DNA from 3 places in the Bacillus marinisedimentorum genome. Region 1 is predicted to be linked to each of the others. Evidence: a T-box and tRNA genes for the amino acid it is inferred to sense, from the RefSeq annotation. Region 1 holds a T-box; the other regions hold tRNA genes.
The links. A T-box is a leader RNA that pairs with one kind of tRNA and senses whether it is charged. The one in region 1 lies ahead of trpS (tryptophan--tRNA ligase), so its partner is inferred to be a tRNA-Trp.

Region 1 (7,359 bases):
TTGCTCTATAACCCTCATTCACCAGGGTTCCGAGGGAGGCAGTCGGAGGCTGCAGCCCAAGGCCGATAAAGCTCAGGAAGGCTTCGAAGAAAATCGCCACTGGCACGGTAAACATGGTTGTAATGATTATCGGACCAAGAGTATTCGGAATCAAGTGTTTCCAGATCAAGCGGTTGTCTGTCGCACCAAGTGTCTTTGCCGCCAGTACAAATTCCTGTTCCTTCAGCTTAAGGATCTGTCCGCGTACAATCCTGGCCATCGTTACCCATCCCGTAATAACCATCGCAAGGGTAATGGACAAGATCCCAGGATTAAGGACGAGAATAAGCAGGATTATGACGATCAGGTTAGGGATACCAACCAGAACCTCAATTATACGCTGCATCACGTTATCAATACGGCCGCCGTAGAATGCGGAAATCCCACCGTAAGCAACACCAATTAAGAAGTCAATGGTCGCTGCGAGGAAAGCGATATACATTGAAATTCGAGTTCCTTCCCACGTTCGGGTCCACAAATCCCGGCCAAGAGCGTCTGTTCCGAACCAGAAATACTCTTCTACGCCTTTCATTTCATATTGATCAACACCGCGGATGTCAACACCGTCAAGGCCTAAAAATCCAATATTTTCAAGGACAGGGACTTTGGGAGGCATATTTGTCCGGCCAAGGTCCTGGCTGTCTACTCCATACTCATTCATGAAAGGTCCGGCAAGGGACATGAAAAGAATGATAACAATCATGATCAAACCGAAAAACGCCCCGCGGTTCTTTTTCAGCCGCATCCAGGCGTCCTGCCAGAATGACAGGCTAGGCTTTGAAATCATTTCACTTTTGTCTTCGCTGATTTCAGCAGGCTGGAACAAATCTTCTGTGATAGGCTGTTTTTCTGCACTCATGCTTTTTTCCCTCCCGCCAGGCGAATACGTGGATCAATAACTCCGTAGAGTATATCGACAATTAGCACGATGCCGATAAATAAAACACTGAAAAAGAGTGTAATCCCCATAATTACAGGGTAATCATTGGTAGTGATAGATTTAACGAACTGCTCACCAAGCCCCGGCACACCAAAAATGTTTTCAATTACGAGTGAACCGGTCATCAGGGCAACAGTCATCGGGCCTAAAATGGTGATAACTGGAATCATCGCATTCCTGATTGTATGTTTAATGACAACAGCTGATCTGCTGATGCCTTTCGCTTTTGCGGTTGTAATGTAGTCCTGTCCAAGAACTTCAAGCATTTCGGTCCTCATAAAACGGGCAATCTGGGCTACAACGAACACTCCCAGTGAAATCGTCGGCAATATCGTATATTCATATCCATCCCAAAAAGCCACCGGCAGCCATTGCAGCTTAACGCCGACCCAGTATTGCAGAAGCCCTGCGAAAACAAACGATGGTATGGAAATACCGAGCACGGCAATGACCATTGTCCCGTAATCCCAAAAAGTATTGTGGTTGAGCGCTGATATGATTCCCATCAGCAATCCTAGAACTGTACCGAATATGACGGCCTGCCCGCCCAGAAAAGCGGAGGCTCCAATTCGGGATCCAATAATACTGTTGACGCTGCGTCCGTCATATTGGAATGATTCCCCTAAATCTCCCTGCACTAGATTCCCCATATACTTGACGTATTGTACAGGAACCGGATCATTCAATCCGTATTTCTCGTAAAGCCTCTCTCTTTGTGATTCTGATAGTTTCTCCTCATTGTTGAATGGTGATCCCGGTAAAGTTTGCATCAAAAAGAATGTAAATGTTGCAATTATTAACAGGGTCAGTAGCATATAGCCAACCCTTCCGAGAATATATCGTCCCATACAAACACCTCCTCGTAATGTCTTATTATACAGCAAAAATCGACTAACTGAATTACTTTTAATATTCTACATTTTCTGACGTTTTTCACATAGACAGGCAAAAAGAGAGTATATGCCAGGATGGACATATACTCTCCTGAGTTTACTATAAAACTGCGTTCATTTTAAGTGGCTTATTAGTTTTTACCAGAAATATATGTCCACTTGAAGCTGTAGTCACCGCCGAATGGATGCTTCACCCAGTCCTTGACATAAGTCTTCATCAGGTGGGCGTTACCTCTCTGGTACATTGGAGCGATTGCAGCATCTTCTTCAAGAAGAATTCTTTCTGCTTCCTGAAGTTTATCCCAGCGAGCTTCTAGGTCAGAAAGATCAGTTTTCGCTTCTTCTACCAGCTTGTCATATTCTTCGTTTGAATACGCCATCTGGTTATGTGCTCCGTCTGTCACGAACATGTCGATGAAAGTCATCGGATCCTGATAGTCAGGGCCCCATCCAGCGAATGAGAAGTCATAGTCGCCTTTTGTTTCAAGGTCTAGCTTCTGCTTGAACGGTTGAGCTTTGATGGACACGGTCAAGCCTGGAAGATTCTTTTCAAGCTGGTTCTTCAGGTATTCGCCGACCTTCTTGGAGTTTTCACTGTCATAGTTGAGCAGTTCTAGTTCAAGGCTATCCTGTCCAAGTGCTTCAAGACCTTTTTCAAAGTGTTCTTTTGCCTTGTCAGCATCATGGGACAGCATGTCGCCATTTTCAGCACGGAAATCTTCACCATCCGGACCGGAAACAAAATCTTTCGGTACAAGATAGTCCGCAGGTGTAGAACCGTTGTTCAAGATAACGTCTGTCAAACCTTTTTTATCCCAGCCCATGCTGATTGCTTTGCGGATATCAACATTGGCAAGAGCCTCGTTCTTCTGGTTCAGGCGCAGGAAGTAAACGGCAGCATCAGGAGTCGTGACATAGTTTTCTGTATCCTTATACTGGTCTACATATTCCGCACTAAGGGCTGCACGGTCAGTTTTGCCAGTTTCAAACAGGTTGACCGCTGTTGCTGTATCCTTAATTACATTTACGTTGATTTCATCAAGCTTAACAGCTTCTTTATCCCAGTACTGGTCGTTCTTTTCATACTTCCAGTTCTGTTCATGGTTCCATTCGGAAAGTACGAAAGGACCGTTGTACAGCATTGTGTCCGCTTCAAGCGCATAGTTCTTGCCCTGTTCTTCAACGTAATCTTTCTTAAGCGGCATGAATGTGCCGAAAGAAGTCAATCCGAGGAAGTAAGGAACATCGTTTTCAAGCTCAACTTCAAGAGTTTTTTCGTCAACAGCTTTTACGCCAAGCTCTTCGACTTTGCCATACAAATCACTTTCTTCATCCATGATTTTGTTGGCGTTTTTAAGGTCACCCATGATGTATGCATATTCTGCAAGTGTATCAGGGCTGAGCGCACGCTTCCATGCATACTCGAAATCTTGTGCGGTTACCTGTGAACCGTCACTCCATTTTGCATTTTCGTTAAGCGTGAAAGTGTATTTTGTTCCATCTTTTTCATAATCTTTAGCAACGCCTGGAACCGGTTTGTTGTCCGGGCCAAGACGGTAAAGTCCTTCAAATACGTTGTTCATTACAATAAAAGACACCTGGTCAGTTGCAGTGATCGGATCCATTGACGGGATTTCGGCACTTTCAAGTAGGTTCAAGACCTGCTCTTCATCCGGCTTCGCTTCGCCGCCTTCTCCTTCACCGCCTGTTGCGTTTTCTGATGATTCGTTTTCGTTTCCTTCGTTCTCGTTAGTTGCTCCTTCATTGCCGCCTCCGCAAGCTGCTAGGAACATGCTGAGCGCAAGAACAAGCACGAAGAAAATTGACAGCTTTTTCTTCATGTACTGAAGACCTCCCCTTTTTATATAGGTTTTTTTGACAGGCAAATACCGTTGAAAATTGTCTGAAGTTTTTGCCTATGGGATTATTATACAAGTATTCTAACAATTTTGCATATACTTTTTTTTAAGACTATTATTGAAACCTTGATATTATTACGGTTCGGTAACAGAAAATAGGTCTATTGTACTATCATCGGATCCGCTTTCATTTTCCTGCCCTGGCAAAAATTAAAACCTAATCATTATACTCGCCATCGCTTCACCGTTGTAAAGCAAGCAAGAGGGGAAGTCCGCTATAGGGATGGTTCTTAAATACCGGTACAATCGGCGGGCTCCTTCTGTAATAATTGTTCCATTTCTGCTTTTTCTATATAATTACTCTTATAACTTATTTGTCCTGGAGGTAACATGAAAACACATTTCAGAGCAGCTTCGCGGCTTATGATAGGATCTGCCGCGGTAGGAATCTTATTGTCCTTCCTTTTCAGGGGGCCTTCATTATCCGTTACTATTGTAAATACGATTTTCATGATGTCACTTTTTCTTTTAATGACCGGCGGTTCAATGCTTATCCTGGAGGGCGGAATGTTCAACGGCATAATGAAGAGCTTCAAGTCTTTTCGCAATAAAAGCTCGAAAGCGAACCGCTATGCGGCGGAATTTGATGATTATGACAATGACGAAGAGAACCCGGCGTACAGCTTTCGATTAACAATGCCATTCCTGATCTCAGGGACCGTTCTTTTTGTCCTTACGATTATTGTTTCCTATTTCGTATAAGCAGCTTGCATTCGATATATTGATTGAGTATAATAAACCATAATTTTAAATGTGAAATGTGATGAGAAAGAATAGTACATGTTATGAAGCTTACAGAGAGCTTGTGGCAGGTGTGAACAAGCAGCGGAGTAATATGGAATGGGCTTTTGAGCACCGGACTGAAATGAACAGTAGGCTCCGGCGTCATCCGCACGATACAGCGGGAACCCAGTCCGGCTAACCGGACTGGAATTGAAAGAGATTCTTTTGTGATGAAGAATAACAAGGGTGGCACCGCGGTCCATTCGTCCCTGTTTTAAAATTGGGACGAGTGGACTTTTTTATTATTTATTTATCTGGAAAAGGAGTGTTCGTTATGTCTGTTATTTTTTCCGGCATACAGCCGAGTGGCTCGCTTACACTAGGGAACTATTTAGGCGCGCTGAATCATTTTGTCAAATACCAGGAAGAGGATGACTGCTTTTTCTGCATCGTGGATGAACATGCGATCACCGTACCGCAGGACCGGCTAAAGCTTCGCGAAAACATCCGCAGTCTTGCTGCACTTTACATTGCATCAGGCATCGATCCCGAAAAGTCCACACTGTTCATCCAATCGGATGTCCCGGCCCATACCCAGCTGGGATGGATGCTCCAGTGTGTCACCTATATCGGCGAACTTCATCGCATGACGCAGTTCAAAGATAAATCGGCCGGCAAAGAAGCCGTGTCTGCCGGCTTGCTCACTTACCCGCCGCTTATGGCCGCCGATATCCTGCTTTACAATACGGATATCGTCCCGGTCGGTGATGACCAGAAACAGCATCTTGAGCTGACGAGAGATATTGCGGACCGTTTCAACCGGAAATATAATGATATCTTCACAATCCCTGAACCGCAAATCGCTAAAGTGGGGGCCCGCATCATGTCTCTGGTCAATCCGGAGAAAAAAATGAGCAAATCAGACGAGAATGTGAAAGCGACGATTTTCCTTCTTGATGATGAGAAGCAAATTGAGAAAAAAATTAAAAGTGCTGTAACGGACTCGGAAGGTGTCATCAAGTATGACAAAGAAAACAAACCGGGCGTTTCCAATCTGATGACAATCCTTTCGCTTTGCAGCGGCAAGTCACTTGAAGAAATCGAAACGCATTATGCAGAAAAAGGTTACGGGGAATTCAAAGCGGATGTTGCACGGGCTGTCATCGCCACATTGAAACCGATTCAGGAACGGTACTATGAAATTGTGGAATCCGCGGAACTGGACGAGATTCTCGACCGAGGTGCCGAAAAAGCGAATCGTATTGCAGGAAAGACGCTGCAAAAAGCAAAAAATGCAATGGGACTCGGCCGGAAACCAAAAAACAGGCGGTAAGCAGCAGCAGAATAACCATGCTGTACGCCTGACCGGGTTAACCGATGTTTTCAACATTCATATGCGAAACTTCGCATAAAATCCCAGTCTTTCACGCCCGCGGACGGACCTGTTTCATCACGCCAAACCAGGGTTCTCTTACTGAACAGACAGAGCCTGTTACTTAGTGCTCTATTAGTTAAAACTCAAATATAAAAAGGAGCAGTTACGCTGCTCCTTTATTATTCTTAAAAGAAAAAATCAATTCACTTTTTCACGCATTTCCAGTTCCCAGAGCTGTTCGAAAAAAGGCTGCCCTTTAATCATCCGCTCACACAGATGTTCATGATGTTCGCTCCAGCCGTTCTTCACCTCACTGTAAAGGCTCTCCCAAACTTCCCTGTGTCTCATACCCTGAGTTTCCCTGTACTTGGCCGGGTTCCATTCTGTGTACCAGTAACGGAGTTCGGCAATATTCGTCGTAGAACAAAGCTGGTCCAAAGCCATGAATAGCAACTGTTTCAGCTGACGCTCCTTTCTTGTAAGACCTGTCATCAACTTAGGGTCAGGTGACAGAATGTGATGTTCCTTGTTTTCTGGTTCCTGTGGGTCATACCTATATGCCGCAGTCTCTTTGTCTTCAATCATTTCATATACCAGCTGTTCCTGGCGGGGGATAAGCCTGCTCTTCCTGATCGGCATCCTGTACCCGAGTGTATCAACCGCCAAAATTCGTTGACCGTCCGTAGCAACAAAGCAGTAGTCGAGCTGAATTCGCTGATGGTTTTTTCGCACAAAGCTCTTCTGGTAAATTTCGTCCAAAAGCTGGTCAGGGAGTTCGGACAGGGAATTTTCAATATAGTGGAACAGCTGTGGTTCCAGTTTGAATAACGGAACTTGATCAAGCAGTTCCACACCGTCATCTTTCCGCCATTCATGGAATTCACAAACATTGTATCCATTTTCTTCGCCTTCGAACCAATTCACCCATACATCATGCAGATACAACATCATTACCCCTCACTTCATAGCTATTTGCAAACAGTATGGACATCAGGGGTAAAAAATATTCCATTTTTAACAGGAAAATCCATGCACCCTCAATCTAACGGCATGTAGATGCTTAAAACGATCAGCAGCATTCCTGCACCAAGGAAATAAGTTTCAATCTGCCTGCTTATGAAGTCGAGGTATTCAATGAAGCCGTGGCCAGCTGTTAGCAGGTTCAAATAAGCGATAGCGGTAATGCCGCCTGCTACCGACAGCCCGAAACCGATCAAGAATATAAACAGCCTTACAATCATCGCCCGTCCCATCCCCCGTTCCTTCCTTAGTTTCCCGGAGTTTGTACATTATATGAGACAGGCCTCCCCCATATACCATTATGGACAAATCAGCCGGCCCGGTGACTGGGCACGGCATGAATGAAATGATGAGGTTTACGCGTCAATAAAAACTCTGCTCTTATTCCTTTGTACTGCGGTAGGAGAATGCTGAGTCAGCCAGCACGGCTTCAGCTGGAGCCGAAATGAG
Region 2 (7,359 bases), on a different contig from region 1:
TAGTTTTTAACCAAATAGCATTCAGGATAATATCCGATGTTATGATTTGTAACGTCGCGGGGTGGAGCAGTTCGGTAGCTCGTCGGGCTCATAACCCGAAGGTCACAGGTTCAAATCCTGTCCCCGCAACCAAATTAAAGCTGTTTAAATGACACAGTTTATTTTTTTTGCGTTTTTCTTCACATAACTGATTATGGTCCGGTAGTTCAGTTGGTTAGAATGCCTGCCTGTCACGCAGGAGGTCGCGGGTTCGAGTCCCGTCCGGACCGCCAGTAAGTATAATCATGCCGGTCTAGCTCAATTGGTAGAGCAACTGACTTGTAATCAGTAGGTTGGGGGTTCAAGTCCTCTGGCCGGCACCATCGAATCGGTTTATTAGCGGGTGTGGCGGAATTGGCAGACGCACTAGACTTAGGATCTAGCGCCTTTGGCGTGGGGGTTCAAGTCCCTCCACCCGCACCATATATTGCGGAAGTAGTTCAGTGGTAGAACACCACCTTGCCAAGGTGGGGGTCGCGGGTTCGAATCCCGTCTTCCGCTCCATTATTCATGCGCCCGTAGCTCAATTGGATAGAGCGTCTGACTACGGATCAGAAGGTTAGGGGTTCGACTCCTCTCGGGCGCGCCATACGTGGGGCCTTAGCTCAGCTGGGAGAGCGCCTGCTTTGCACGCAGGAGGTCAGCGGTTCGATCCCGCTAGGCTCCACTTTTATAACATGATGGCGGTGTAGCTCAGCTGGCTAGAGCGTACGGTTCATACCCGTGAGGTCGGGGGTTCGATCCCCTCCGCCGCTACCATTTACATACGGAGGAATACCTAAGTCTGGCTGAAGGGATCGGTCTTGAAAACCGACAGGGGCTTTGCGGCCCGCGGGGGTTCGAATCCCTCTTCCTCCGCCATATGCGTGGCTCGATAGCTCAGTCGGTAGAGCAGAGGACTGAAAATCCTCGTGTCGGCGGTTCGATTCCGTCTCGAGCCACCATTTGTTTTTAAATCGATTCACAGTAAGTGGGTTTTTGAATAATTATATATTGCCGGGTTAGAAAATTGATCTAACCTTTTTTAAATTACATGGAGGAGTAGCGAAGTGGCTAAACGCGGCAGACTGTAAATCTGTTCCCTCAGGGTTCGGTGGTTCGAATCCGCCCTCCTCCACCATTTAGGGGCATAGTTTAACGGTAGAACAGAGGTCTCCAAAACCTCCAGTGTGGGTTCGATTCCTACTGCCCCTGCCATTTTTGATTGCGGCGGTAGTGGCGAAGTGGTTAACGCACCGGATTGTGGCTCCGGCATTCGTGGGTTCGATTCCCATCTATCGCCCTTTTTCTTTACCTTTTCCATCCTGGCGGCATAGCCAAGTGGTAAGGCAGAGGTCTGCAAAACCTTTACCCCCGGTTCGAGTCCGGGTGCCGCCTCCAGCTTTCAAAATAATGAACCAATTTTAGTGCTGGTGTAGTTTAGTGGTAAAACCTCAGCCACGAGCATCACTTCTTTGAATATGCTGCGAGTTGCCTCGACGTATCAATCCCCCTGAGTAGGCTATCAGAGGAAGAGGCACAGGCTCGTAAAGGAAATAAAGTTTTGCAAGAAGTCAATTGCGAACGCACGAGTTGCCTCGACGCATTAATCCTCTTTGAATAAGCTATCAGAGGAAGAGGCATGACAACCGGAGACTAAAAATAAAATAATGAACCAATTTTAATGCGGGTGTAGTTTAGTGGTAAAACCTCAGCCTTCCAAGCTGATGTCGTGGGTTCGATTCCCATCACCCGCTCCATTTTTATGTTTTGGGCTTAAAAACTCATGCGCCCTTAGCTCAACCGGATAGAGCAACGGCCTTCTAAGCCGTAGGTTAGAGGTTCGAGTCCTCTAGGGCGCGTAAGAATTATTTTCCATGTTGATTTTTGCGGAATCTGGCTATAATAAAAAATGACTTATTCCACAGTAGCTCAATGACGAGCATCTGTGAATTGGCTGCGAGTTGCTTCGACGCATTCACTTCTTTGATTTAACTTGCAGAGGAAGAAGCAGTAGTTGTTAGCCAAATCAGGTAAGGAAGAAAGACAATTATTCCACAGTAGCTCAGTGGTAGAGCCCTCGGCTGTTAACCGAGCTGTCGCAGGTTCGAATCCTGCCTGTGGAGCCATTACGGCCCCTTGGTCAAGTGGTTAAGACACCGCCCTTTCACGGCGGTAACAGGGGTTCGAATCCCCTAGGGGTCATCTGATAAAGACCAGTCATTCAATGGCTGGTCTTTTTCCATGGCTTTTTGTACCCCAGGATAAAAAGATTAATCGTACATACGGGTTTAGCGGTTTCCCGTCGCAATTCACTATAAAAAGAAGGCTCTGTCTAACGAGGTTTTTAATACCCAATACAAAAGCCAGACATGATCTTACTAAAAGCGCAATTGCGAACCGTTCCCCTTTCACGAGAAATCGTCGCTGTAGAAGCGCGCTGGCCCGATTAGAGGGGTGATTCACGGGAAATCGTCCCTCTAAATGCACCCGGCCCGACTAGAGGTAGGAAAGCGAATGACTTCTCCTTAAAAAGCCGTCCCAACAATGTGTAAAATCAACAATCTTCTTTAACATATCCAAAATGAAATGGCATCCTGTAAAAGTGCAGCAATGGATACCCTGAAATGAACAAAGCACCTCCCGATCAAGGAGGTGCTTTGTGTTTACCTTTATTGATAGCCCTTAGCCGACTCTTTTGTAATCTTCTGTTTGAAGATCGTATAGCTCCACAACTGATAGGCGATAACAATCGGTACAAAGATTAATGCGACAACAAGCATGATTTGCAGGTTCAGTGCGCTCCCGGCTGCATCATACAAGGTGATGCTGTAGGCATTATCCACTTTGGACGGCAGCATGTTCGGGAACATGCCGGAAAAGCCGGTAGCCATAATTGAAAAAATCGTCAGTGATGTAAATGTAAAGGCAAGCCCGACCTTACCTTTATTCATGAACGGCTTTATCAGCAGGACAGAAACAAGGACCAGTGCAGGCAGCACCCAGAGAACCGGGTAATTCGCGAAGTTTTCAAACAGCGGTGTGCGGTTGTTTGTTGCAACCATGAATATCGCCGTGATGGCTGCTGCGGCAAACCACACTCTATGTCCGATATGGAGTGCTTTTTCAGCAGTGCTTCCTTCGGTTTTAATTGCTGTCCATAGCGATCCGGAAAGCAGGAACAAGCTTACGAAAAGCAGTCCGCCGAGAAGGCCGTACGGGTGAAGAAGGGACAGCAGTGTGCCTTCATAGCCTTCAGCTGTAATTTTCAGGCCGTCAAACAGGTTGGCAAAGGCAACGCCGAACAAGAGGGCGATGGCAACACTTCCCCCGAAAAAAGCCCATTTCCAGAACGATTGCCACAGCGGATTGTCATCTTTGTGCATGAATTCCAAACCGGTTGCCCGAAAGAACAGGGCAAACAAAATGAGCATGAGCGGTGTATAAAGGAAGCTGAACATATCCGCGTAAATTGCGGGAAAAGCCGCGAATGTGGCTCCGCCGGCGGTGATCAGCCATACTTCATTTCCGCCCCAAAACGGTCCGATCGCTTCCTGGAGCTGATTCCGCTCCTGCCGGTTTTTTGTCAAAAATGGGAATAGCATGCCGGTGCCGAGCGAATAAGCATCAAGAATAAAATAGATTGTCCAGATTAGGCCCCACAAACCGAACCAGATAATCGCGAGTGTATCATGAGACATGTTCGACATCCCCTTTCAATCCAGTCTTTGCCGGCAGCTCCGGACCTTTGCGCGCAAACTTGGTAATGAGGTAAACGTCCGCAATAATCAGGATGGTGTAGAATATGACCAGTCCTGCCAGCGAAAAGATTACCTGCCCGACTGAGATTGGCGAAACGGCTTCGGCTGTTTTCATCAACCCGTATACCGCCCAGGGCTGGCGTCCCGCTTCTGCCACCATCCATCCGAGATTGATCGCCAGGTAAGGCAGCAGGATGGAATAAAGCATCGTCTTCAAATACTTGCGGGAATCAACCAATTTATTTTTCCGATACAGGTAAACACCGTACCACGCCATGGCAAGGAAAAAGATTCCGAGGGCACCCATCGCCCTGAAGCTGTAAAAGACAAGAGGGACATTCGGCCGTTCGTCAGCCGGGATCTCCTTCAGTCCGGTCACTTCCCCGTTAAAGGAATTCGTGTAGAAGAAACTTCCCAAATTAGGAATGGATAAGGCTTCAAAGTTTTTCTCGTTTTCTGCATCAGGAATTTGGATAAGGCTGAAAGGAAGCCCTTGGCCCGTATCCCAGACTGCTTCCATCGCAGCGGCCTTTGCCGGCTGTTTTGTAGCGGTGAATACGCCGTGCTGGTGGCCGATAATAGGAGTCACTGTCGCGGCAATCACTGCCATGACAAGTGCCATCCGGAAAGAACGTTTGAAAAATTCCACTTCATTTTTTCGCAGAAGATGGTAGGCACTGATGGCCATTACGAAAAAGGAGCCTACGATATAGCTGGCAAATATGGTATGAAAGAACATGTACCAGGCGTATGGATTTGAAACGAGCTCTGTGAAACTGGCCAGTTCCGCACGGCCATTGTTCAGTACATAGCCGACAGGGTTCTGCATGAATCCGTTTGCGGTAATGATCCAGATTGCAGAAATGTTCGTTCCGATGGCAACCATCCAGATGGAAAACGCACGCATTTTCGGTGAGATTTTATCTTTGCCGAAAATATAGATGCCGATGAATGTAGATTCAAGGAAGAAAGCAACGAGCGCTTCGATCGCAAGCGGTGATCCGAAGATGTCACCCATATACTTGGAATATTCGGACCAGTTTGTCCCAAACTGGAATTCCATTGTAATGCCGGTGACAATTCCAAGCACGAAGTTGATAACAAACAGTTTTCCCCAGAAATCTGCCATTCTGCGATATAACGGATCGCGTGTCCGGGCAAATTTCGTTTCCATCACAGCCAGCAGAATGACCAGGCCGATCGTAAGCGGGACAAATAAAAAATGGTAGAATACTGTCACGGCAAACTGAATGCGGCTTAAAATGAGCACTTCACTCATAATGTGATAAGCCTCCTTTTCCCTTTTTACTATGGATACTAAGTTAATATTGGTAATGCTTCGTTTACAGTCTAATCCCAAACTGTGTAGGATGTATGAGGATTTTATTACAACATTGTGACTGAAAAGTTATTTTAATTTGCACTATGGATATCAATAAAACAGCTTAAATGCTTATATATAAGGAAAATAAGGCGGCGTTTTGGAGATGCCTTCTATAATTTAGTTATTTTAAAAAAATAAATACTCCTATCAATGCGAAAAATCACATGAACAGGAGTATTGAAAACTGATATTATTCAGTTGCTTTAAAAGGGTTTTTCCATTCCATAAGTGCCGCATAATGAAGAGATTCCTCATCTTCCAGGTATTGTTCCGCCACTTTGACAGGTGTTCTGCCGCACCGAAGTAAAAAGGTAAGGACAGGATCCTTTTCCTTTCCGGAAACAACCGCTTCAAGATATTGTTTCGGTGTTAACACATTTGATCTCTTGTGGTATCCGGGCATGCGTCCCCCGCCAAGGAGCCGGGTAAGATTTTTGTGGATGACCACATCATACATAGATAGCATCAACCACTTTCCCAGCTGCATTTTCCTGTAGGCAGGCCGCACTCCGATGTCGACTACGTAAAGGGTGTTTCCATCCGGGTTATGGTTCCTTATGTAGCCGTCATCCGTGATTTCTTCCCACGTGTGATCCTGACCATGCGGATGATAGTCCACAATCAACCCTGTCATAGAACCTGCAAGCTCACCCTCAACTTCGATACAAAGGGCACCCTCGGGAAAAAGGGTGATGTGATTTTTCAACTGTTCTTCATTCCAGAGCAATTCTGCCGGAAAAGGCGGCGGGAAACACTCTTTCTGGATGTTTATGAGGCCGGGAAAATCTTTCTCCTGATAATTGCGGATGACGGCATGGACAGGTTTTTCATCATTAAATACATATAAATTTTTTTCGTACACCCCAGCAACCTCCTTCTGATCTTACTTTAGTTGTAAACGGTGCCTGGGTCCCGGTGCTATAAACTATCGGGGGCCAGGCACCGCCACAAGAAAAAAGACTCCTGAACCAATTGTTTGCCCAATCTTCAGGAGTCTCTATGCATAAATGTCTATTCAGAAATCTTCACAACGGTCCGGCCTGTCATTTCACCTTTTAAGATGGAAGAAAGGCTGTCCGGCAGCTCTTCAAAGGAAATGACCCGCTCCATATCAGCAAGGTTGTCAGGCTTCAAGTCGGTTGCGAGCCGCTGCCATAGTTCCTTTCGAGGTCCGGCAGGGTAGTTCACGGAATCGATGCCGAGAATATCGACCGCACGGAGAATGAAAGGGAAGACGGCTGCAGGTACGTCTCCGCCGCCGGTCAGTCCGCTGACGGCTACAGCACCGTTGTAATTCAGCTTGCTCGTAATGGCTGCCAGCGTTTTCCCGCCGACGGGATCGACTGCTGCTGCCCAGCGCTGTTTGTCGAGCGGGCGCATTTTTTCCGGAAGGACCTCTTCACGGCTGATCACTTCTGCAGCGCCTATTTTTTTGAGGAATTGATGTGCTTCCTCTTTGCCGGTGCTGGCTTCTACTGTATATCCGCGTTTGGCGAGCATCGCAACAGCCATGCTGCCGACACCTCCGGTTGCACCGGTAACAAGGACAGGTCCGTCTTCAGGCTTCAGGCCGTTTTGTTCAAGCCGGTGGACGGAAAGAGCAGCTGTAAAACCGGCCGTTCCGATTGCCATTGCCTCTTGCAGGGAGAGCCCTTCCGGAAGCGGCACGACCCACTCAGCCGGAACTCTTGCGTATTCACTGTAACCGCCATAATGGGAGACGCCGAGTTCATAGCTGGTGACGATAACTTCATCGCCTTCTTTGTAACGGTCATCTTTTGAATCGACAACTGTTCCCGCCAGGTCAATTCCCGGGATGAAAGGGTAGGAGCGGACAATTTTTCCATTCGGTATACTTGCAAGTCCATCCTTATAGTTGACGCTTGAGTAGGACACGTGAATGGTTACGTCTCCTTCAGGAAGTTCATCCAGTGTAAGTTTTTGAAAATCAGCAGTGAAATCCGTTTCTGTTTTGTTAACGACAAAGGCTTTGAATTCAGTGTTCATGTTTTCCCTCCTAAATTGAAAATCCACCCTCAGTATAGTAAAATTATTCTGACCGGTCAATTTATTAGGTAAAGGGAGCCAGATAGAAATGGGAGAACGTGCAGAAAAGAGGCGGAGGCAAATATTGAAGGCTGCGTTCAGGGCGGTCGCCGAGAAAGGCTTTGATGCCGTGACTCTTCAAGATTTTGC
Region 3 (7,359 bases), on a different contig from region 1:
AAAGTGATTCAAGCTGTTATAACAAGTCCGGTGGCAATGGCGGAGAGGATACACCCGTTCCCATCCCGAACACGGAAGTTAAGCTCTCCAGCGCCGATGGTAGTTGGGGGCCGTCCCCCTGTGAGAGTAGGACGCCGCCGGGCGAAATTTCAACAATTCCACAGTAGCTCAGTGACGAGCAACGCATCCCTGAATCGGCTGCGAGTTGCTTCGACGCATATGCTTCTCTGACTTAGCATGCAGAGGAAGAAGCAGTAGTGACGCTGCTAAATCAGTTAAGGAAGATAGATAACCATTCCACAGTAGCTCAGTGGTAGAGCCCTCGGCTGTTAACCGAGCTGTCGCAGGTTCGAATCCTGCCTGTGGAGCCAATGGAGAGCTGTCCGAGTGGCCGAAGGAGCACGATTGGAAATCGTGTAGACGGCTACCGCCGTCTCGAGGGTTCGAATCCCTCGCTCTCCGCCATATTAAATTGGCCCCTTGGTCAAGTGGTTAAGACACCGCCCTTTCACGGCGGTAACAGGGGTTCGAATCCCCTAGGGGTCACTGACAGAAGTGAATGCCAGGCATTCCTGGCATATCGCTTCACTATATCGGAGGATTAGCTCAGCTGGGAGAGCACCTGCCTTACAAGCAGGGGGTCGGCAGTTCGATCCTGTCATCCTCCACCATATGCTTTCCAAATCTGAAAGTTTCTATATTATCGCGGGATGGAGCAACGAGCGATACATCTATGAATCCGCTTCGAGTTGTCTCGACGCATCAATCATCCCGGAATAGGCTTGCAGAGGAAGAGACAGTTAGTTTTTAACTGCGTAACTCCAGGATACAAAGTAACACTTTATTCATATCATCGCGGGATGGAGCAGTTCGGTAGCTCGTCGGGCTCATAACCCGAAGGTCGCAGGTTCAAATCCTGCTCCCGCAACCAAATATGGTCCGGTAGTTCAGTTGGTTAGAATGCCTGCCTGTCACGCAGGAGGTCGCGGGTTCGAGTCCCGTCCGGACCGCCATTTTTGAAGTGAAATGGCCGAATGGTTAAGTGCATTACAGTATGGCTCGATAGCTCAGTCACGAGCATCCGCTTCTCTGAGTCCACATCGAGTTGTCTCGACGCATGATCTTCCTTGATTAAACTGGCAGAGGAAGAGACAGGTAACTATGTAAGGCCGAATGATTAAGTAAGTTCATGTACACTACAGTATGGCTCGATAGCTCAGTCGGTAGAGCAGAGGACTGAAAATCCTCGTGTCGGCGGTTCGATTCCGTCTCGAGCCACCATTTGTGTGCCGGTCTAGCTCAATTGGTAGAGCAACTGACTTGTAATCAGTAGGTTGGGGGTTCAAGTCCTCTGGCCGGCACCATTTTCATATGGAGGAGTAGCGAAGTGGCTAAACGCGGCAGACTGTAAATCTGTTCCCTCAGGGTTCGGTGGTTCGAATCCGCCCTCCTCCACCATTTTTTATTCACAAAAGATCATATAGGGGCATAGTTTAACGGTAGAACAGAGGTCTCCAAAACCTCCAGTGTGGGTTCGATTCCTACTGCCCCTGCCAATTAACATGGCGGCTATGGCGAAGTGGTTAACGCATCGGATTGTGGCTCCGACATCATGGGTTCGATTCCCATTAGTCGCCCCATAAAGGATGCAGTAAACTCTTATTGGGCTATAGCCAAGCGGTAAGGCAACGGACTTTGACTCCGTCATGCGCTGGTTCGAATCCAGCTAGCCCAGCCATTATTGCGGAAGTAGTTCAGTGGTAGAACACCACCTTGCCAAGGTGGGGGTCGCGGGTTCGAATCCCGTCTTCCGCTCCATTAAGGCGGTATAGCCAAGTGGTAAGGCAGAGGTCTGCAAAACCTTTATCACCGGTTCAAATCCGGTTACCGCCTCCAATTTTTATTATGCCGGTGTGGCGGAATTGGCAGACGCGCACGACTCAAAATCGTGTTCCTTCTGGAGTGCCGGTTCGACCCCGGCCACCGGTATTGCCCAACAATTCAGTTGTTGTGAAAAAGGATTCTTTCATTAAAGTGAAAGGGTCTTTTTTCATACGATGACTTGTATTGTATCCTTCCTGATCTATTGCACGGAGAGGGCAGACTGAGGATTCAAAAGTTATCAGCATCCATTGTGTGATGGCTGCAAGTTTTTAAATAATAAACCTTGGAGAAGTACCCAAGTGGCTATAAGGGGGCGCACTCGAAATGCGTTAGGGCGGGCAACCGTCGCGTGAGTTCGAATCTCACCTTCTCCGCCATTATACTTTGCCGGCGTGGCGGAATTGGCAGACGCGCACGACTCAAAATCGTGTTCCTTCTGGAGTGCCGGTTCGACCCCGGCCGCCGGTATTAATATCCACAATCGAGACCGCTTATTTTCTGCGGTTCTTCTTTTCCCCGTTTTGATGCGGGGGTTTTTTTATAGCCTAGACTGTCAATCAGTATCAGGGTTTTACTTAATCAAGAAATTGGAGTATATACATTCAGTGACCAAATGTATATTATTGGTATTTGGATGAAAGTCTGTTACTATTTTAATAGAGACTGGTTAGATAGGCCAGACCATAACTTGCCTAAAGAAAGAAGGCTGAAAAATGAAAAAGAAAAGCCTATTCTGGACGATAATCATAAGCATGACAATACTTGCAGTCTCATCTTTCTCAATTTATACAATGATGGCAACTGGCAGCGGGGAAGAGATCGATGAGGGAACAGGAAACAATAACACGGTATCAAAAGAAAAAGTCGAAGAAATTCAGGCCACCATTGGCAAACAGAATCAGGATGTCGGAAGGTTCGTTGCAAAAACACACGATTTTTACAATGAAACACTAGGATACGGTGGGATTAACAGTGTCAATTGGAATGAGCAAAGGGAAATGGCTAGAAATGTAACGGTGAAGACAAAAGAGTTCGTTTCTTCTGTAGGTAGTAAAAACTTAAAGACCGATTTGAAGGATATTCAGCGGATTTCGGAGGCTGTCATGGACGAAGAGCAAAAGAGTCACATTCTGGAGCTTCACCGTTATTTTCATGACCTGGATATCGCTTTGAATAATTACGGCGGGTTTGACAGGATCTGGGGTGTGACAAAGACACTCGACTGATAGGTTGACCCATCAGTTTTTGATTACTGCGATCCTGGCCCAAGGATGAATATCTGATTCGATGCTGCTGCAACGCCTATTTTCGACATTTTTCAGATTTGCCCCTTGAAATATGATTTGAATTTCAATATAATAATAATCATTCCGATGGAAAAACACTTTGCGGGTGTAGTTTAGTGGTAAAACCTCAGCCACGAGGGTTACTTCTTTGAATAAGCTACGAGTTGCCTCGACGCATTAATCATCTCTGAGTAAGCTGGCAGAGGAAGAGGCATGACTGTCGGCAACACAAACAACTTTATATATCTGATTAATTATGCGGGTGTAGTTTAGTGGTAAAACCTCAGCCTTCCAAGCTGATGTCGTGGGTTCGATTCCCATCACCCGCTCCATTCTAAATTTTTATACTTAAACCTTGTGACTAACGCAGTGTTTCGTTTTTAATGAAGCATTGCGTTTTTTAATGTGCGTAGGAGCATTACATTATAGAGGAATAAAATGACCTGCTTGCCAATAGTGCAAGCAGGCGGAGAGCCAGTTTATTCAATCACTCTTGTTTCTCTTGTGCCTCCGTGGACCTGAGTGAACATTTTGCCGGCGGCTTCGAGCAGTTGTGCTGCTTCGTCACGATTCATGGACGGCCTCAGATAAAACAGCTGAAGGGCGTTTGCTGTTTCTTTTGTGACGGCTGTTCTAGCAGAATCGGTGATCGGGCTTCCGAAAGAGCCGGTGTCATCCCTTGAGAGGAGTTTGTCCTGCATGTTCATATCACGTCCGTTCAAGGCTTTGTATTGATCCTCACCGGTTCCGATATCAATCGTCACATCGCCGGCAAGCTTATCCATGTCATAGATGCCGACCGGGATTTCATATTGCAGGGAAAAGAAGTTGTTGATATCGGCTGCAGAATGGATGAGCGGAATGGTATCCTTTTTTTTCAGGCGGCGGTAGAGCGCTTCGGCAGAGTGCCTGTATCGGGACGGGTCCGTTCCTGCCTGCTTGAACACTTGCCGCCATTCATGAATGCCGGGAAAGTCGTTTATTTGTTTGACATCCAGGTCGAGCTGCAGGGATTCCTGATACAGCTGCAGCCTTCCTTTTATCATTTGAGGTGCATCATCAATCACGATATCATGATAGGTAATGCAGCCTATTTTGAAATCGGGAATATGTTCTTTCACTTTAGGCGAGATTGAAACATTGGGCATTGTGCGTTCCTCCTATAGGCTCTTTTAATCAGTGTAGCATATGGAAGCACTGCACTTGAAATAGATTGACAGAGGTGATGGATGATGGAAAAACTGCGGCATTTGCTGCGGAAGATTGATGGTAAGGGTTATAAGGCATATAAAGACATTCAGGGGACTTATACCTTCGGCAGCTGGAGGCTTGCTGTAGATTATGTCCAGGGTGATCCGTTTGCCTCCCCTTCAAAAATCCGTGTACTGGTCCCGCGTAAGAATGCGGGTTATGAGGCAAGCTGGGATGACACAAAACACCGGAAGATCCGAACAGAAGATTTTATTGCGCGGCTTGCTGCCAGGGAAATCAGGAAGAAAGGCGGCAAGGGTGCAGGCGGGACAGGGAAGAGCGGATTGATTATGATTGATGCACCGGGCCAGGAAGTGTTAGAGCGGACTGCTGTGTCCATAAATGATAAAGAGATTGGGCTTTGCCTTTCCATCGGGCTTCCCGCCCGCGGTCGGCGGGTGCTCGGCAAACAGGCAGAGCAATTGTTTTTTGAAGAAATCCCTGCGATTTTACAGGGAAGCATCTTTAATATTGATACAAGTGAACTCTCCCGTGCACATCGGCTCGCTGACCAGCAGGGGGCAATCCGGGGTTATATGAAGGAAAACGGAATCATTTCATTTATTGCCGATGGTGCCGTACTTCCGCGCGAGAGCGGAGTGAGCAGCCGGCCGCTGAGGGAAGGGAAAGTTGTTCCGTTTGTGAGTCCTGCAAGCATGTCAGTGGAGATACAGGTCCCTCATAAGGAAGATCCTGTCACGGGGATGGCGGTGAAAGAGGGAATCACCGTCATCGCCGGCGGAGGATACCATGGAAAAAGTACCCTCTTGAAGGCGATCGAGCTTGGCGTTTATGATCATATTGAAGGTGATGGAAGAGAGTTTGTCCTCAGCCATCCCGATGCTGTGAAAGTGAGGGCTGAAGACGGGCGGAAGATAACGGGAGTTAATATTTCACCGTTCATTAATAACCTTCCTTACGAGAAAAACACCCATTCGTTTACGACCGAAAATGCGAGCGGAAGCACTTCTCAGGCCGCTAATATAATGGAAGGTATGGAATCCAGGGCATCGGTCCTATTGATTGATGAAGATACAAGTGCCACCAACTTTATGATCAGGGACGCAAGAATGCAGGCGCTCGTTGCAAAAGAGAAGGAACCTATCACGCCTTTTATCGATCGGGTCAAGCACCTGTATGAAGAGCGGAACATCTCGACTATCCTTGTCATGGGCGGTTCGGGGGATTATTTCGATGTTGCCGATAAAGTTATCCGGATGGAAGAGTATATACCTGCAGACGTGACAGCCGAGGCCCGGGACATTGCCAGGAAAATCGAATTTAAGCGAGAGAGCGAAGCAGGCGGGAGCTTTACTGCTATCAGTGAGCGCATTCCGCTGCCGCAAAGCCTTGACAGCAGAAAAGGCAAGAAATCGAAAGTGACAGCAAGGGGTTTATCGTCGATCCAGTATGGAAGGAGCGACATTCAGCTTCAATATGTAGAACAGCTTGTTGATCAAAGCCAGACAAGGATGATAGCGGAAATCTTATTTTTTCTGGAAAGAGAAAAAAGATTAAGCCGGCAAGAAGCAGCAATCCCCGCTTTACTTGATTTCATTGAAGAAAAGATGGACAATGAGGGGCCCGGCTCCTTTACGTTATCCAAAGGGCAGCATCCGGGCGATCTGGCCAGGCCGCGCCGGCATGAAATCGCCGCTGCGCTGAACAGGCTTCGGACACTTGGAATCAAAAAGTAAGCTGTCCGCCCATTTTTAAGAAAAAGAGGTGAAATCCATGAATACCGCCCAGCTCAAAGAAGAGATAATCGCATATAGTAAAACAATCGGCATTGACAAAATCGGCTTTGCAAGTGCTGACACCTTTCAAACGCTGAAGGGGAGGCTTGAAAACCAGCAGGAATTGGGGTACCAGTCCGGTTTTGAAGAACCTGACATCGAGAAGAGGACCAATCCGGAGCTGCTGGTGCCGCAGGCAAAATCAATCATCTCGATTGCACTTGCCTACCCCTCCAAAATGAAGGACGCTCCGCGGAGCACAAAGGAAAAACGGCGCGGTTTGTTTGCCCGGGCTTCCTGGGGACTGGACTATCATGATGTCCTGAGGGACCGCCTGCAAAAGCTCGAAGCCTTCATTTTGGAAAAAGTACCGGAAGCAAAGGTGAAATCAATGGTTGATACCGGCGAACTTTCCGACCGTGCCGCAGCGGAACGGGCAGGGATTGGCTGGAGCGGGAAAAACACCTCCATCATAACTCCCGAGCTAGGCTCATATGTTTACCTTGGTGAAATGATTACGACCATCCCTTTTGAACCGGATACACCTATTGAAGACAGATGCGGCACCTGCAATAAGTGCATTGATGCTTGCCCGACCGGGGCAATTGTCCAGGGGGGGCAGCTTGACTCAAGCAAATGCATCGCTTTTTTGACGCAAACGAAAGGCTTCCTGGCAGATGAGTACCGCGATAAAATTGGAAATCGAGTTTATGGATGCGATACGTGCCAACTCGTTTGCCCGGAAAATAAAAAAGTGGATTTTCATTTCCACCCGGAGATGGAACCGGATCCGGAGGTTGTGAAACCGGAGCTTAAACCGCTTCTCAGCATTTCCAACCGGGAGTTCAAAGAAAAATTCGGTCCCATTGCAGGATCGTGGCGCGGAAAGAAACCGATTCAGCGAAATGCCATTATTGCTCTTGCCCACTACAGGGATGAATCAGCGGTACCTGATTTAAAGCGCCTCGTTAAAGAAGACCCCAGGCCGGTGATTAGAGGCACTGCTGCCTGGGCCCTAGGAAAAATAGGCAGTGAAGATGCCGAAAAGTTTCTTATACAGGCGAAAAAGCGAGAAAACGATGAAAAAGTAATGGAAGAAATCGATAAAGGACTGGAAATGCTTAAATAAGCTCTGTTTTACGCTTCGTAATTATTGTCTTTTTTCTGTAAGATATTGAAAAAGTAATGGAAAAGAAGGGATA

Region 2: it encodes a tRNA-Trp, which carries the amino acid that the T-box ahead of trpS (tryptophan--tRNA ligase) is inferred to sense. The anticodon was not compared.
Region 3: it encodes a tRNA-Trp, which carries the amino acid that the T-box ahead of trpS (tryptophan--tRNA ligase) is inferred to sense. The anticodon was not compared.

The regions. Positions count from the first base shown of each region.
Region 1 is NZ_LWBL02000011.1:95,937-103,295, forward strand. Features, by position in the region: gene opp3C (oligopeptide ABC transporter permease) at 1-898, opposite strand, end outside; gene opp3b (oligopeptide ABC transporter permease) at 895-1,827, opposite strand; gene A4U59_RS03465 (peptide ABC transporter substrate-binding protein) at 2,004-3,713, opposite strand; gene A4U59_RS03470 (DUF3899 domain-containing protein) at 4,155-4,493, shown strand; T-box leader at 4,546-4,788, shown strand; gene trpS (tryptophan--tRNA ligase) at 4,849-5,847, shown strand; gene A4U59_RS03480 (YjbA family protein) at 6,088-6,837, opposite strand; gene A4U59_RS03485 (YuzI family membrane protein) at 6,927-7,130, opposite strand; gene A4U59_RS03490 (DUF2268 domain-containing putative Zn-dependent protease) at 7,291-7,359, opposite strand, start outside.
Region 2 is NZ_LWBL02000065.1:43,840-51,198, reverse strand. Features, by position in the region: tRNA gene A4U59_RS18550 (tRNA-Met) at 56-132, shown strand; tRNA gene A4U59_RS18545 (tRNA-Asp) at 196-272, shown strand; tRNA gene A4U59_RS18540 (tRNA-Thr) at 287-362, shown strand; tRNA gene A4U59_RS18535 (tRNA-Leu) at 379-462, shown strand; tRNA gene A4U59_RS18530 (tRNA-Gly) at 469-543, shown strand; tRNA gene A4U59_RS18525 (tRNA-Arg) at 552-628, shown strand; tRNA gene A4U59_RS18520 (tRNA-Ala) at 634-706, shown strand; tRNA gene A4U59_RS18515 (tRNA-Met) at 722-798, shown strand; tRNA gene A4U59_RS18510 (tRNA-Ser) at 808-900, shown strand; tRNA gene A4U59_RS18505 (tRNA-Phe) at 908-983, shown strand; tRNA gene A4U59_RS18500 (tRNA-Tyr) at 1,075-1,159, shown strand; tRNA gene A4U59_RS18495 (tRNA-Trp) at 1,163-1,236, shown strand; tRNA gene A4U59_RS18490 (tRNA-His) at 1,249-1,321, shown strand; tRNA gene A4U59_RS18485 (tRNA-Cys) at 1,346-1,419, shown strand; tRNA gene A4U59_RS18480 (tRNA-Gly) at 1,705-1,778, shown strand; tRNA gene A4U59_RS18475 (tRNA-Arg) at 1,807-1,880, shown strand; tRNA gene A4U59_RS18470 (tRNA-Asn) at 2,073-2,147, shown strand; tRNA gene A4U59_RS18465 (tRNA-Glu) at 2,152-2,223, shown strand; gene cydB (cytochrome d ubiquinol oxidase subunit II) at 2,691-3,719, opposite strand; gene A4U59_RS18455 (cytochrome ubiquinol oxidase subunit I) at 3,709-5,058, opposite strand; gene A4U59_RS18450 (GNAT family N-acetyltransferase) at 5,354-6,025, opposite strand; gene A4U59_RS18445 (NADPH:quinone oxidoreductase family protein) at 6,175-7,170, opposite strand; gene A4U59_RS18440 (TetR/AcrR family transcriptional regulator) at 7,259-7,359, shown strand, end outside.
Region 3 is NZ_LWBL02000081.1:3,140-10,498, reverse strand. Features, by position in the region: rRNA gene rrf (5S ribosomal RNA) at 27-143, shown strand; tRNA gene A4U59_RS20520 (tRNA-Asn) at 297-371, shown strand; tRNA gene A4U59_RS20515 (tRNA-Ser) at 374-465, shown strand; tRNA gene A4U59_RS20510 (tRNA-Glu) at 475-546, shown strand; tRNA gene A4U59_RS20505 (tRNA-Val) at 596-671, shown strand; tRNA gene A4U59_RS20500 (tRNA-Met) at 855-931, shown strand; tRNA gene A4U59_RS20495 (tRNA-Asp) at 937-1,013, shown strand; tRNA gene A4U59_RS20490 (tRNA-Phe) at 1,206-1,281, shown strand; tRNA gene A4U59_RS20485 (tRNA-Thr) at 1,289-1,364, shown strand; tRNA gene A4U59_RS20480 (tRNA-Tyr) at 1,374-1,458, shown strand; tRNA gene A4U59_RS20475 (tRNA-Trp) at 1,483-1,556, shown strand; tRNA gene A4U59_RS20470 (tRNA-His) at 1,566-1,640, shown strand; tRNA gene A4U59_RS20465 (tRNA-Gln) at 1,664-1,738, shown strand; tRNA gene A4U59_RS20460 (tRNA-Gly) at 1,744-1,818, shown strand; tRNA gene A4U59_RS20455 (tRNA-Cys) at 1,823-1,896, shown strand; tRNA gene A4U59_RS20450 (tRNA-Leu) at 1,908-1,989, shown strand; tRNA gene A4U59_RS20445 (tRNA-Ser) at 2,170-2,261, shown strand; tRNA gene A4U59_RS20440 (tRNA-Leu) at 2,271-2,352, shown strand; gene A4U59_RS20435 (hypothetical protein) at 2,598-3,110, shown strand; tRNA gene A4U59_RS20425 (tRNA-Gly) at 3,429-3,502, shown strand; gene A4U59_RS20420 (B3/B4 domain-containing protein) at 3,650-4,318, opposite strand; gene A4U59_RS20415 (ABC-ATPase domain-containing protein) at 4,403-6,118, shown strand; gene queG (tRNA epoxyqueuosine(34) reductase QueG) at 6,156-7,286, shown strand.